2 regions of the Vibrio sp. TH_r3 genome follow, and region 1 is predicted to be linked to the other one. Evidence: predicted binding sites of a transcription regulator. Region 1 holds the regulator's gene; the other holds the start of a gene.
What was found. Region 1 encodes MetJ, which represses methionine synthesis genes. Its sites were predicted from a motif close to TTAGACNTNTANANGTCTAA; they were not measured.

Region 1 (6,608 bases):
ACAGTGAAGGCCACTCGTGAATAGTGACCTTATAGTAAATTAAAATAAGTTAGAAAGCCGGTTGATATCGGATTGAATCGCTCCAGCAGTAACAAACTGACCTGCACCCGGTCCACGAATAACCAGTGGGTTATCTTTGTACCAGATACTTTCAATAGCAAAAATATTATCACATGGCAGTAAGTTAGCTAACGCATGTTCTTTATTCAACGTCTCTATACCTACCGTTGCTGTTCCATCTTTTTCTAAACGAGCAACATAGCGTAATACTCGATCTTCTTTCTGCGCTTTAGCCAATCTCTCTGCCAAGATTTCATTCAGCCGCTGCCCTTGGTCAAAAAACTGATCAATCGTCAAACCCTTAAGTTCTTCTGGTATCAGAGACTCTACTTTGACATTTTCTGGCTCAATAATTAAACCGGATTCTCGAGCCAAAATAACCAATTTTCTCATAACATCAGAACCATTCAAATCTTCACGAGGATCCGGCTCGGTAAGACCTTGTTGCCAAGCGAGTTCAACCAGTTCACTAAATGGAATAGAACCATCAAATTGTTGAAACAGCCAAGATAACGTCCCCGAAAATATTCCGGACAAGGCCGTTATTTTGTCGCCACTCTCTTTTAAATCTCGTACCGTATGATTTATCGGTAGTCCTGCACCTACTGTAGCATTATAAAGCCAATGTCGGCCTGTTTTCGCAAAGGCATCTTGCACCTGATGATAAAAAGCACTCGAAGCTGACCCAGCAAATTTATTGGCAGAAATTAAATGAAAACCTTTCTCTGCTATCTCCGGGTACTTCATAGACAACTCTTCACTGGCGGTCACGTCTAAGATAATCACTTCATCAAATACCTGTTGATGGCTCAATCTTGTTAACCATTCCTTGCCATCACTTTCAATTGCTTCAGCATCATATTGATTCAACACACTACTAGGATCAATTCCGTCTGTATCCATCCAGTAGGTTTTGCTTCCGATAACGGCAATTAAGTCAAAACTCATTCCCCTACGCTTTTCTATTTCACTTTTTTGTGTGTTGAAAAGCTGTAACCAACCAGAACCAATATTGCCTTTTCCACATAACACCAAACCAATTCTTTTTTGAGCTTGGAATAACTGCGTGTGAATATTTTGAATGAATCTTTCAGTATTAGAAGTACGTAAAACAGCGGCTAAGCTCAGACCGGATTCCGCTTCACACATAAACTCCACTGGTGCATTTTTTAATTGTTGGTAGAAACCATGGCTATGAATTGGGTTTTTAGTTACGCCTGCACCAACTGCGGCAACCATAGAATAGCCTTCTTTGAGACGAATATCGGCTTCGATGGCAGCATCGTTTAAATACCTCAACGCTCCAGTAGCAACTTCGGAGGTGTAAGCCAGTAATATTTCTCCTTGATCGGCTTGTACCTCAAAGGCTAACGGTTGCAACTGAGCTCGTTGTAAACTTTGTAAAACCTCTTCTTTTGCTCGTTCAAAATCGTGGCCTAGGCTAAAGATCAATTCGATAAGCAGTACATCATCAAGCGAAGTGATAATTTTAGCACCACGACCGGAAGCAAGGACTCTTTCTATTTTGGTTGAGCCTGCTTCGGGTTGATAACTGCATCGCAGTTCTAAATCCATAGCACTTTGAGCAACTGGTTGTAAGGTTCTACTGTGCAAAACAGGGGCTGCTAGGCGAGCAAGTTCACTGGCTTCGTCAAGCCTTAATAAAGGCAATAAACAAGCGTCATTCACCTTACGTGGATCAGCACTATATACGCCACTAACATCGCTCCAAATTGTCACTCGGCTCACATCAGCCAAAGCACCAATCATTGTGGCTGAATAATCCGAACCATTACGCCCCAATAATACCGTATCATCAGCACTATTTTTGGCCATAAAACCAGTAATAACTAATCGATATTGTGGGTGCTGAACCATAACATCTTTGAGTAAAGGCCGAGAGCGTGAACGGTCAATTTCTGGTTGAGTACCTAAATCTGCTCGCAAAAAATCTCGTGAATCGATGGCTACAGAAAGCATTGTTTCTTGGCTAAGTAGCTGCGCTAATAATCTAGCGGACCAAACTTCACCATGCCCAAGTACACTCGCTTCTTGTTGATGAGTGAGTGGAATTTGCATATCACCTAAAGCAGAAAACTCTGAATGCAACACAGCTAATAATTCATCGGGTTCATCAAGTAACTGTTCAATTAAATCCGATTGATATTGGCGCAACTGCATAAGTAATTCATGCGCCGTTCTTCCATCTTTATTTAGAGCACTTAACCATTCCAGCAGTCGATTGGTCGTATCACCGGCCGCAGAAACGACAATTAAATCTTCATGTTGTGAATATTCGGAAAGAATGTTCGCCACACGCTTATAGCACTCAGGGTTCGCAAGACTGCTCCCACCGAATTTATGCAGCTGACGCTTACCTGTCATTTACGCTTTCTCCTGAACTTCTTTAAAAGCATTATCTAAATCTTCTATTAAATCTCGGCTATCTTCTAGCCCTACCGATAATCGAAGCAATGTTTGAGCGATACCAGCTTGTTGAAGGGCTTCCTCGCCCATTGCTCGATGAGTCATCGTAGCAGGGTGACAAATAAGGCTTTCCACTCCCCCTAGAGATTCTGCTAGAGAGAATAATTTCAGCGCCCCAACAAAAATTTTTAACTCATCCATAGAGCCATTAAATTCAAAACTTAGCATTGAACCAAAACCGGATTGTTGTTTTTTGGCTATTTCATGGCCAGGATGATCAGCCAAACTTGGGTGATAAATAGTACCAACTCGATCTTGCTTCGCTAAATAATGTAAAATCTCTCGCGAGCTTTCCTCATGTATTCGCATTCTTGCCCCCAAGGTTCGAATACCTCGCAATGTCATATAGCTATCAAAAGGCGTCCCCGTTGCCCCAATACAATTGCCCCACCACGCCAATTCTTCTGCATGTTGTTCGGTTTTGGTTACAATCACACCGCCAATTACATCGGAATGACCATTAATATATTTGGTTGTAGAATGGATAACAAAATCCGCACCCAACTCTAATGGCTTTTGGTATATGGGTGTCATAAAGGTATTATCCACGGCGACTAATGCCCCAACTGCATGTGCTTTTTTACAGGTTTCTTGTACATCGACCACTCTAACTAATGGATTAGATGGCGTTTCTAGCAGCACTAATTTGGGGTTTTTAGCTAACGCCGCATCTAACGCGGCTTGATCTGATTGATCAATAAACAAAACCGAAAAATCGCCTTTCTGAGCCCTAGTATTGAATAAACGATACGTGCCACCATAACAATCATTTGGTGCCACAATCAGATCATTTGGCCCAATAAAAGCCGATACCCATAAGTTCAATGCAGAGGTTCCACAATTAGTCACCACCGCACCTGCACCAGATTCTAATTCAGAAAGCGCTTGCTCTAACATGTTTCGATTCGGGTTGCCGGATCGGGTATAATCGTATTTAGGGACGTCACCAAAGTTAGGAAAACTATAATTGGTCGAAAGATAAATTGGAGGGACGACGGCTTGATACTGAGAGTCAGATTCAATTCCAGTGCGAACAGCAATAGTCGCAGGTTTCCTTTGTGTCATGTGCTTGCTTTCCTTTATCAGGTTTCAGGCTGTGATTTGGCTATCTGCTAACTATACCTGAATATCGAAATACTATACTTGAATATCGAGATTTGAAACATATCCGCACACTTTACTGTCAGTTTACAAAGACGTCAACACTTCTAGACGTCTATATGTCTTTGCTTATAGAGGTAAATCCCGCTAGAATTCTAACCCATAAATATTTTATGACTATTTTTATAAAGGTGAGTAATGGCTGATTGGAATGGCGAATATATAAGTCCATACGCAGAGCACGGTAAAAAAAGCGAACAAGTAAAAAAAATAACTGTATCCATCCCTCTGAAAGTTCTAAAAATTTTGACCGATGAACGTACACGTCGCCAAATAAATAATTTACGACATGCAACCAATAGTGAGTTGTTATGTGAAGCATTTTTACATGCTTATACAGACCAACCATTACCGACAGATGAAGATTTAAGAAAAGATCGCCCTGATGATATTCCAACTGAAGTTAAACGATTAATGACGGAAATGGGCATAGAATTTGAAGCATTTGATGAAGAATAAGAATAATTTTGTCATCTACTATCCTAGTTGAGTTTAGGATAGTAGATGGCGATTACCGCTGCCTAAATGGCATATTAGTCCATATAGTGTTCAGGTAATTCCACTCTTGCTACTCCAGACTCTACTGCCGCAATAGCCACCGCTTTGGCAACACGAGGTAGTAAACGAGGATCCATAGGTTTAGGGATAATATACTCTTTACTAAACTCTAATGCCTCTACACCAGCGGCTTCAAGTACTTCGGCGGGAACCGGTTCTTTAGTTAACTGACGAATCGCTTCAACTGCAGCCAATTTCATTTCAATATTAATTTCACTGGCTCTAACATCTAAAGCGCCACGGAAAATAAAGGGAAAACAGATAACGTTATTTACTTGGTTCGGGTAATCCGAACGGCCAGTTCCCATAATAAGATCGTTTCTTACTTGATGAGCCGTCTCCGGTTTAATCTCTGGATCAGGGTTAGAACAAGCAAACACCACCGGTTTATCTGCCATCAATTTAAGCGCATCGGCTGGTAACAAGTCGGGACCAGAAACTCCAAGGAACAAATCCGCGCCGTCAATAACGTCCTCTAATGTGCGTTTATCGGTATTATTAGCAAACATTTTTTTGTATTCATTCAAGTCATCACGACGCGTATGAATCACACCTTTGCGATCCAGCATATAAATTTTTTCTCGTTGAGCACCACATTTTATCAAAAGTTCCATACAAGCCGTGGCAGCAGCTCCTGCACCGAGGCAAACAATAATCGCTTCTTGTAAGGTTTTTCCTTGTAGTTCTATCGCGTTAAGCATACCTGCCGCTGTCACAATCGCTGTACCATGTTGGTCATCGTGAAAAACCGGAACTTGGCATCGCTCAATTAATTGACGCTCTATCTCAAAACATTCAGGTGCTTTAATATCTTCCAAATTGATACCACCAAATGTATCAGCGATACTAGCAACGGTATTAACAAACTCTTCCGTTGTACGGTGCTTCACTTGTATATCTATCGCATCAAGTCCCGCAAAACGCTTAAATAATAGCGCTTTACCTTCCATAACTGGTTTAGACGCCATAGGTCCCAAGTTACCTAAACCTAAAATAGCCGTACCATTAGAGATAACAGCAACCGTATTCCCCTTTGCGGTGTATTTGTAAACATTGTCGATGTTTTGTGCTATTTCACGCACAGGCTCTGCAACGCCGGGGCTATAAGCAAGTGCTAAATCTTCAGCAGAGTCAGCTGGCGTAGTCAATGCAACCGCAATTTTACCGGGAGTTGGAAGAGCGTGATAATCAAGGGCTTGTTGACGAAAGTCGTATTCTAGGTTCTCTTCGGACATAAGAATTTATTCCAATATTAGTAGGCAAGATATTTAATTTTTCAATATTGCTAATGATAGTAAATGATCGCAACAAAACTTCCTACTTAGAAAGTCATTAACACCATTAAATTTTCTAAAAAAGGATAGGATTTGACTTAATTGATATTTGGATAAAATATTTATAACTTGGCAGGATCAAAAAAGGACGCATGGGCGTCCTTTTAAATTTGGGTTAACACAGTAGCAATTACTTGCTAGATAGTGCACCAAAACGTTTGTTGAAGCGATCAACACGACCACCAGTATCAACGATACGTTGTTTACCAGTGTAGAATGGGTGACATTTGTCACATACGTCTAGGTGAATGCTTTCTTTTGCTAGTGTTGAGTTAAACTCGAAAGAGTTACCGCAAGAACATGTTGCTTTAACTGCTTTGTATTCTGGGTGGATACCTGTTTTCATGGGAAAACCTCATTATAGGCCGTGTCGCCATCCGATTCTAAGCCGAACACCACACGTATTTACAAAAATGGTATAAATTGATATACCGTCAAGGCCGAGCATATTAATGAAACACAGTCTAAGGATCAACTGATTTGACTCTTTTTTCTGCAATTATTTTAGTTACTAATAACAAATATATCAATTGTGAAGTAAAAATAGCTTGTGAAATCTATTTCTACTTCACCCAATTAGGCTCTTCTGCAGACAATAAACTAAAAGTTCACTACTCGTAATTACTCGTTGCATCAACTACACTAGGTCTTCTTTTAACTGTACTGATATCTTGATCACTTATGCGCCCAACTATCGCTCAAGTTGCCTTGCCTGTCCCGCTAGATAAACGGTTTGATTATCTTATTCAACCACACCAATTTCCTGTGATTGGTGGGAGAGTCAGCGTGTCATTTGGTCGTCAAACCTTAGTTGGAATTGTCACTGCAATTGTTCATCAATCAGACTTTCCATTAGAACAGTTAAAAAGCATTAAACAAGTTTTAGATAACAAACCTATTTGGCCAGATAGTCTTTATGCGTTACTTAACTGGTGCAGCAAGTTTTATCAGTATCCACTTGGTGAAACATTGATTAATGCCCTGCCTACTGCCCTACGCAAAGGCAAA
Region 2 (6,608 bases), on a different contig from region 1:
CCCATCGAAATGGTCTCAGCTTAGGCCTATGGCCGTTAGCTCCCCGACTAATATCTAAATTTTATTTGCCGCCAGAGTGTAACAAAACAATGCCTTAAGTCAAAGAAGTTAAAATTGATATAAAAAATGGTCGGGGAAATTGAATGGTATTGGTTATGAAATGGTGAATAGTTAAGGAATATTAAAAATACCAAAGCCGGATGATTTTACTCATCCGGCTTTGGAGTGGTGTTGCTTAGTTAGCGTGTCGTTTAAGTTTATTAAACAACTATGTCGTTAATAATAAACCTTACCAGCCTTTTACTACGCCACCTTTGAAGATTTCTGAGGCTGCGTTGAATACTTCGTCAGTTTGGTATGCTTTAACAAAGTTTTTCACTTTTTCAGATTCAACATTGTCAGTACGAGCGACGATTAGGTTAACGTATGGAGACTCTTTGTCTTCAACAAAAATGCCGTCTTTTTCTGGAGTAAGATCGATGCTGCTTGCATAAGTTGTATTGATGATAGAGAGCGTTACATCATCTAGTGAGCGCGGTAATTGAGCGGCATCAAGTTCGACAATAGTAATGTTTTTAGGGTTTTCTACGATATCACGAACCGTACCTGAAAGACCGACATCTGCACGCAGTTTAAGTAAGCCTTGTTGTTCTAGTAATAGTAGAGAACGGCCGAGGTTTGTTGGGTCATTTGGTACTGCAATACGTGCACCATCGGTAATTTGTTCAACAGAAGTCACTTGTTTTGAATAGCCAGCAATTGGATAAACAAAAGAGTTACCCGCTATTGCTAATTTGTAATCACGATCAGCAATTTGTTGATCAAGATATGGCTTGTGTTGGAAGGCATTAATGTCTACAGAACCATCGTCTAATGCAGCGTTTGGCGTGACATAATCGGTAAACGTAACAAGTTCAACGTCAAGGTCATATTTTTCTTTGGCTACTTTTGCTGCAACTTCGGCAACTTGAGCTTCCGCACCAGCTATTACACCAATTTTGATTTTGTTAGCATCGACTTCATTATCACCACAGCCAGCAAGGACAAGTGTTGATGCTGCCGTCGCGGCAATAAGGATATTTTTTAGACTAAATTTCATGTTACATCTCCTACAATATTATGATTTTTATTATCTATGATCTACTCGGCTAACAACAGCGTCGCCAATGGATTGAATGATTTGGACCAGTACAATTAGCATTACAACAGTGACAGCCATGATCACCACGTCATAGCGATGAAACCCGTAGCGGATGGCAACATCACCTAGCCCGCCACCGCCAACAGTGCCTGCCATGGCAGAATAACTTACCAATGTGACCAATGTAATAGTGACCGAATTCACGATGGTTGGTAGTGCTTCTGGAAGCAGTACTTTAGTAATGATTTGGGTTGGCGTTGCCCCCATTGATTGTGCGGCTTCTACTAAGCCACTCGGTACTTCAAGCAGAGCACCTTCAATAAGGCGAGCAACAAAAGGAATAGCACCAATAGTTAATGGAACAATAGCGGCTGTAGTGCCGATAAACGTACCTACTAATATTTTCGTGACAGGAATAATTGCAACCATTAGAACTAAAAACGGCACAGAGCGACCAATGTTGACGATAGCACCAAGAGCTGAATTTAACTTGGTATTCTCAGCCAAACCGCCTTTTTTACTGATATGTAGAATAACGCCGAGTGGAATACCAATAGCGAACCCAACGACACCAGAAACAGCGACCATATAGAGTGTGTCCCATGTGGCTCCAATGAGTAGATTACTATTGAGACTTAACCATTGTGCAATTAAATCAAAGGACATAACCAAGTACCTCTACTTTTACTTTGTGTTCTTTCAAAAATTCGATTGCCGCATTATCGTTTTCTTCTGAGCCATAAAACTCGGCCACCATCATGCCGAACTTAACACCACCTGCATAATCGAGATCGGAACTTAAAATGCTGACATCAATATCGAATTGGCGTGCGATTTGGCTCATAACCGGCGCATCAACAGTTTCCCCTGTAAATTCTAAGCGAATCAGTGGATGGCTACCTTGAATACGTGTTCGGTTTAATCTGGCTTGATAATCTTCCGGAATGGTTAAATCGAGAGTTGAACGAATGAACTCATGTGCCAACTCTGTTTTTGGGTGAGCAAAAATTTCGCCAACTGTGCCTTTTTCTACTAACTCACCATCACCAATAATAGCCACTTGATGGCAAATGCCTTTTACTACGTCCATTTCATGGGTAATCAACAGCATCGTGATATTAAGCTTGCGGTTTATTTCTTTAAGTAACTCCAATATAGACTGAGTGGTGGCAGGATCTAAAGCACTGGTTGCTTCATCACAGAGTAACACTTTTGGATCAGAAGCTAAGGCTCGTGCGATAGCAACACGTTGCTTTTGACCGCCACTTAAATTGGCTGGGTAGGTGTCTCGTTTGTCAGCGAGTCCAACTAATGACAAAAGTTCAGTTACTTTGTTCGAGATTGTTTGTTTGTCCATTCCTGCTAATTCGAGTGGTAAAGCAACGTTGTTAAAAACAGAGCGAGAAGAAAGCAAGTTAAAATGTTGAAAAATCATGCCTATATTGCGGCGAGCTTTACTGAGCTCCGATTTAGATAACAATGTTAAATCTACGCCATCTACGACAACATTACCTTGAGTCGGTGCTTCTAACATGTTTACACAACGTATGAGTGTACTTTTACCTGCACCAGAAGAACCTATAACGCCAAAAATAGTGCCTTGAGGTATGGATAAGTTGATATTTCTTAAGGCATGGATCTCTTTTGTGCCTTGATAGAAAACTTTGTTAACATTGCTGATTTCAATCATTTAGTAAAACCTAAGCAGAATAGTCGGAATAAAGTTCTTGTTAACTTTGTATAATAGAGACGATGCTATGGTGATCACGTTTTTATGTCAATAGGTATTTTTACGTCTAGACGTCTAAAATATTTTTTACTGTGTCTGGTTTAGGCTAGCTTATGTGGGTTGCTAGTGCTGTTCTATAATCACTTGTGCCAGTGAGTTATTAATATTAACCGTCAATCGAACAGACAAACCTAGTCAAGGATAATTAGTGCTTAGCAAGTTAAAGCGTGCAATAATTTCGATAGATATACATTTTGAGGACGATATTTTGGCTAAACCAGCAGTATTTTTAGATCGCGACGGTGTCATTAATGTAGACCATGGTTATGTGCATGATGAACATGACTTTGAGTTTATCGATGGTGTTTTTGAGGCGACCAAGAAACTGCAACAAATGGGGTATTTGTTGGTTTTAGTGACCAATCAATCAGGTGTTGCCCGTGGTCTTTTCAGTGAAGAAAGGTTTCTTTCGTTAACCGAATGGATGGATTGGAATTTTGTTGATAATGGCGTGGAACTTGATGGCATCTATTATTGTTTGCATCATCCAGAGCATGGTATTGGTGAATATAAACAAGATTGCGATTGCCGCAAACCTAAGCCTGGAATGTTTATTTCGGCACGTGATTTCTTGAAAATTGATATGGAAAAATCAATTATGGTTGGTGATAAAGCGGAAGATATGATGGCTGCTGAAGCTGCTGGTGTCGGCACTAAAATTTTGGTACGTTCAGGCAAACCGGTTACAGAACAAGGTGAAACGCTTGCAACCACGGTTGTTGACAGTATTAAATATGTACCCGAGTATTTAGAGGGGAAATCATATCTTGGATAGTCGCAGTCGGTAGCCAACTAATAAGTAAATTTCAATTTGAAATAAACAAAGACAACGGAAATAAAGGATAATTTGTAAAGATGAAATATTATGGTTTTGGTTTAGTCGCGTTCTTACTTCTTTCTGGTTGTAGTGCTAAAAAGCCTGAAACTCCTTTGTATCTTTGCGATAACGGCTCTCAATTCAGTTTTTCACAGACTGGTGAGCTCACTGCAGAAATGCTGATGTCGAAAAAGCGTATTCCATTGCAGCAGATACCGGCGGCATCTGGTAGTAAATATAAAAGCACAGATCAGGCATTGCAACTTTGGCTAAAAGGTTCAGATGCAATGTTAACGCTTGGCTCGGAAGCCTTTGTTAATTGCACAACAGATTATTAAAATCTTAACTCATTTACACAGTGTAATTAGTATTGTGAGTAATTTATCGTGAGCCATTGTGTAACGCATTGATAAGAGATAAATATAATTGACTGGCTGTCTTTAATAGTTGGTCAGGAAAATCATAATCTGGATTATGCAGTTCTGGGTGAGATTCACCACTTCCTATGCAAAATAGCGCGCCATTCCATCGTTGCAAAAATTCAGCGAAATCTTCCGACCAACGCATTGGTTGCTCTAAGCGTTGTACCGACATTCCGATGTTTTTTGCCTGTTGTTCAATAAGTTGTGAATGCCGATTTGAATTAACCGCAGCGTTAAAAGGTTCATCCCAGTTTAAACTCACTTTGATGCCGTGAGCATGACTCAGTTCATACAGTTTTTTGTTTAGATTGATTTTCATTTTAGCAAAGGTTTGGTTGCAATCACTACGTATGGTCGCCATCACTTTTGCCTCGCCTGGTGATACCCCAAATGCTTGTTCGCCAAGTTGCGCATGTACGATCGTAACTAAAGTGAAAGCTTGAGAATAACTTTCAGGCATTGTTTGTAGGTAGTCGATTATGTCCACCATTGCAGCGCATGGACTGATACCATTTTCTGGCCGTGCCGCGTGAGATGTTTTACCTTCTAGTTTGATTAGTACACCAGTAGATGCGCAAGCAAAGGTGTCGTTTTTGACTAAAATTTGGCCGAGAGGATAGCCAGGAAGATTGTGGTATGCAAAAACATTATCTATCTTCAAATCTTTCAAGTTGTTATCAAGTAGCATGGCTGCTGCTCCGGTACCTATTTCTTCTGCTGGCTGAAAAAGTAAGATTACCTTACCGGCTTTGGGTGGGTGAGTTGAGAGCTTTTCCGCTACTATGAGCAGGGAAGTAGTATGGCCGTCATGGCCACATGCGTGCATTACCCCCGGGTTCTGCGATATATGATCGTGATGGTTATTTTCACAAATAGGTAACGCATCGAAATCGGCTCGTAACAGTGTCGTTTCGCCTTTGATACCACTGTCAATTATACAGATAATACCGTATCCACCGATATGCTCTATTGGTGATAAACCAAATGTTTTTAATTGGATGGCAATCTGTGTGGATGTTTGCTGTTCTTGCTCAGATAATTCTGGCTCACGATGCAGTTTTTTTCTAAATTCAATTGGATCGAAACAAACAGAGGTTAATACGCTATCCATGCGGTTAATCCTAGTAACATTTAGATATAATGGTTTACTTTACCTTGAAAAAATAACAGCACAATGATTATTGTGCTGTTATTTTTTCAATATAGTAGGCTATGTTACGAACTGATGACCTTAGTTATACGTCACAATGTAGCGAGACGGTTTGTGATTCATACCCAAAACCGAATTAATGATTATTGCACCTAGTACTGATAGAGCAATTATCCATGGTGAGACAAAAAAGAAAGAAGCGACGACGATTACAGAGTCAATAACGACTTGTGTTTTTCCTACCGATATTCCCGCTTTATCTTGGATTAATAAGCATAAAATGTTGAAGCCGCCAAGACTAGAACGATGTCGGAATAGCACTAGCATGCCCAAGCCGATAAGAACGCCGCCTGCAACCGCACAGTAAATTTCGTTAACCGATTCTATAACCATCACCATATCGAGGTGATCTACAAATACAGACACCAATGCGCTGGAAATAACACTGTTTAATGCAAATTGGTAACCATAACGTTGCCAAGCAAGCAGGAAGAAAGGAATATTGATGGTGAAATAAAGAAAGCCAAATGAATATGAAGTGACTTGAGATAGCAATAGCGATAATCCGGCGGTTCCTCCTGTTATAAGTCCTGCAGACTTAAGCAAGTAAACGCCTTGCGCGGTTAGAAACGTACCAACTAGTATTGCGACCCAGTCTTCCTTGATTGAGTGTTTTTGCATCACTTGCCTATTTAAGTTGTATTAATTAGTTAGGATAGTAGATAAAAATTGTTCATTTCGATAGTTTGGAGTGAAAATTAACTGCTAATGGGTGTAATCTACAATTTACACATTGTAAATTTTTTCTTCATTTTAAGGGTTTTCGTTCTCAAGGTTAAGCCGAAGGTTTGTTATTAATTCTGTTCAGGTACAACATGAAAAATTTACATGATTATTTTACTGAAGTTACTTTCTGATATAGATCAAATTAGGTAGAATGTGGCAACTTAGAATACCAACGAAAACGTTTGTGTTAGTTGGTAGTGTGGTTTTTTTGCAAATTCAGATTATCTGAGTCAGGAGATACAGATGCTAAAGCGTGACATGAACATCGCTGATTATGATGCAGAGCTATATGCTGCAATACAGGAAGAGACTCTTCGTCAAGAAGAGCATATCGAGCTAATCGCTTCAGAAAACTACACCAGCCCACGAGTCATGGAAGCTCAAGGTTCTCAGCTAACGAATAAATATGCCGAAGGTTATCCGGGTAAACGTTACTATGGTGGATGTGAGTATGTCGATAAAGCCGAATCACTTGCCATAGATCGCGCGTGTCAGCTATTTGA

Region 2: the regulator MetJ is predicted to act here: its motif matches at 2,930-2,949, upstream of metN (methionine ABC transporter ATP-binding protein MetN).

What each region holds. Positions count from the first base shown of each region.
Region 1 is NZ_JAWMPW010000017.1:34,441-41,048, forward strand. Features, by position in the region: gene R3X26_RS13690 (bifunctional aspartate kinase/homoserine dehydrogenase II) at 40-2,445, opposite strand; gene R3X26_RS13695 (O-succinylhomoserine (thiol)-lyase) at 2,446-3,612, opposite strand; gene metJ (met regulon transcriptional regulator MetJ) at 3,847-4,167, shown strand; gene R3X26_RS13705 (malic enzyme-like NAD(P)-binding protein) at 4,242-5,501, opposite strand; gene rpmE (50S ribosomal protein L31) at 5,731-5,946, opposite strand; gene priA (primosomal protein N') at 6,282-6,608, shown strand, end outside.
Region 2 is NZ_JAWMPW010000009.1:96,439-103,046, forward strand. Features, by position in the region: TPP riboswitch at 1-56, opposite strand, end outside; gene metQ (methionine ABC transporter substrate-binding lipoprotein MetQ) at 290-1,099, opposite strand; gene R3X26_RS10230 (methionine ABC transporter permease) at 1,130-1,807, opposite strand; gene metN (methionine ABC transporter ATP-binding protein MetN) at 1,797-2,831, opposite strand; gene gmhB (D-glycero-beta-D-manno-heptose 1,7-bisphosphate 7-phosphatase) at 3,139-3,705, shown strand; gene R3X26_RS10245 (MliC family protein) at 3,786-4,085, shown strand; gene R3X26_RS10250 (amidohydrolase) at 4,129-5,280, opposite strand; gene R3X26_RS10255 (YitT family protein) at 5,401-6,000, opposite strand; gene glyA (serine hydroxymethyltransferase) at 6,349-6,608, shown strand, end outside.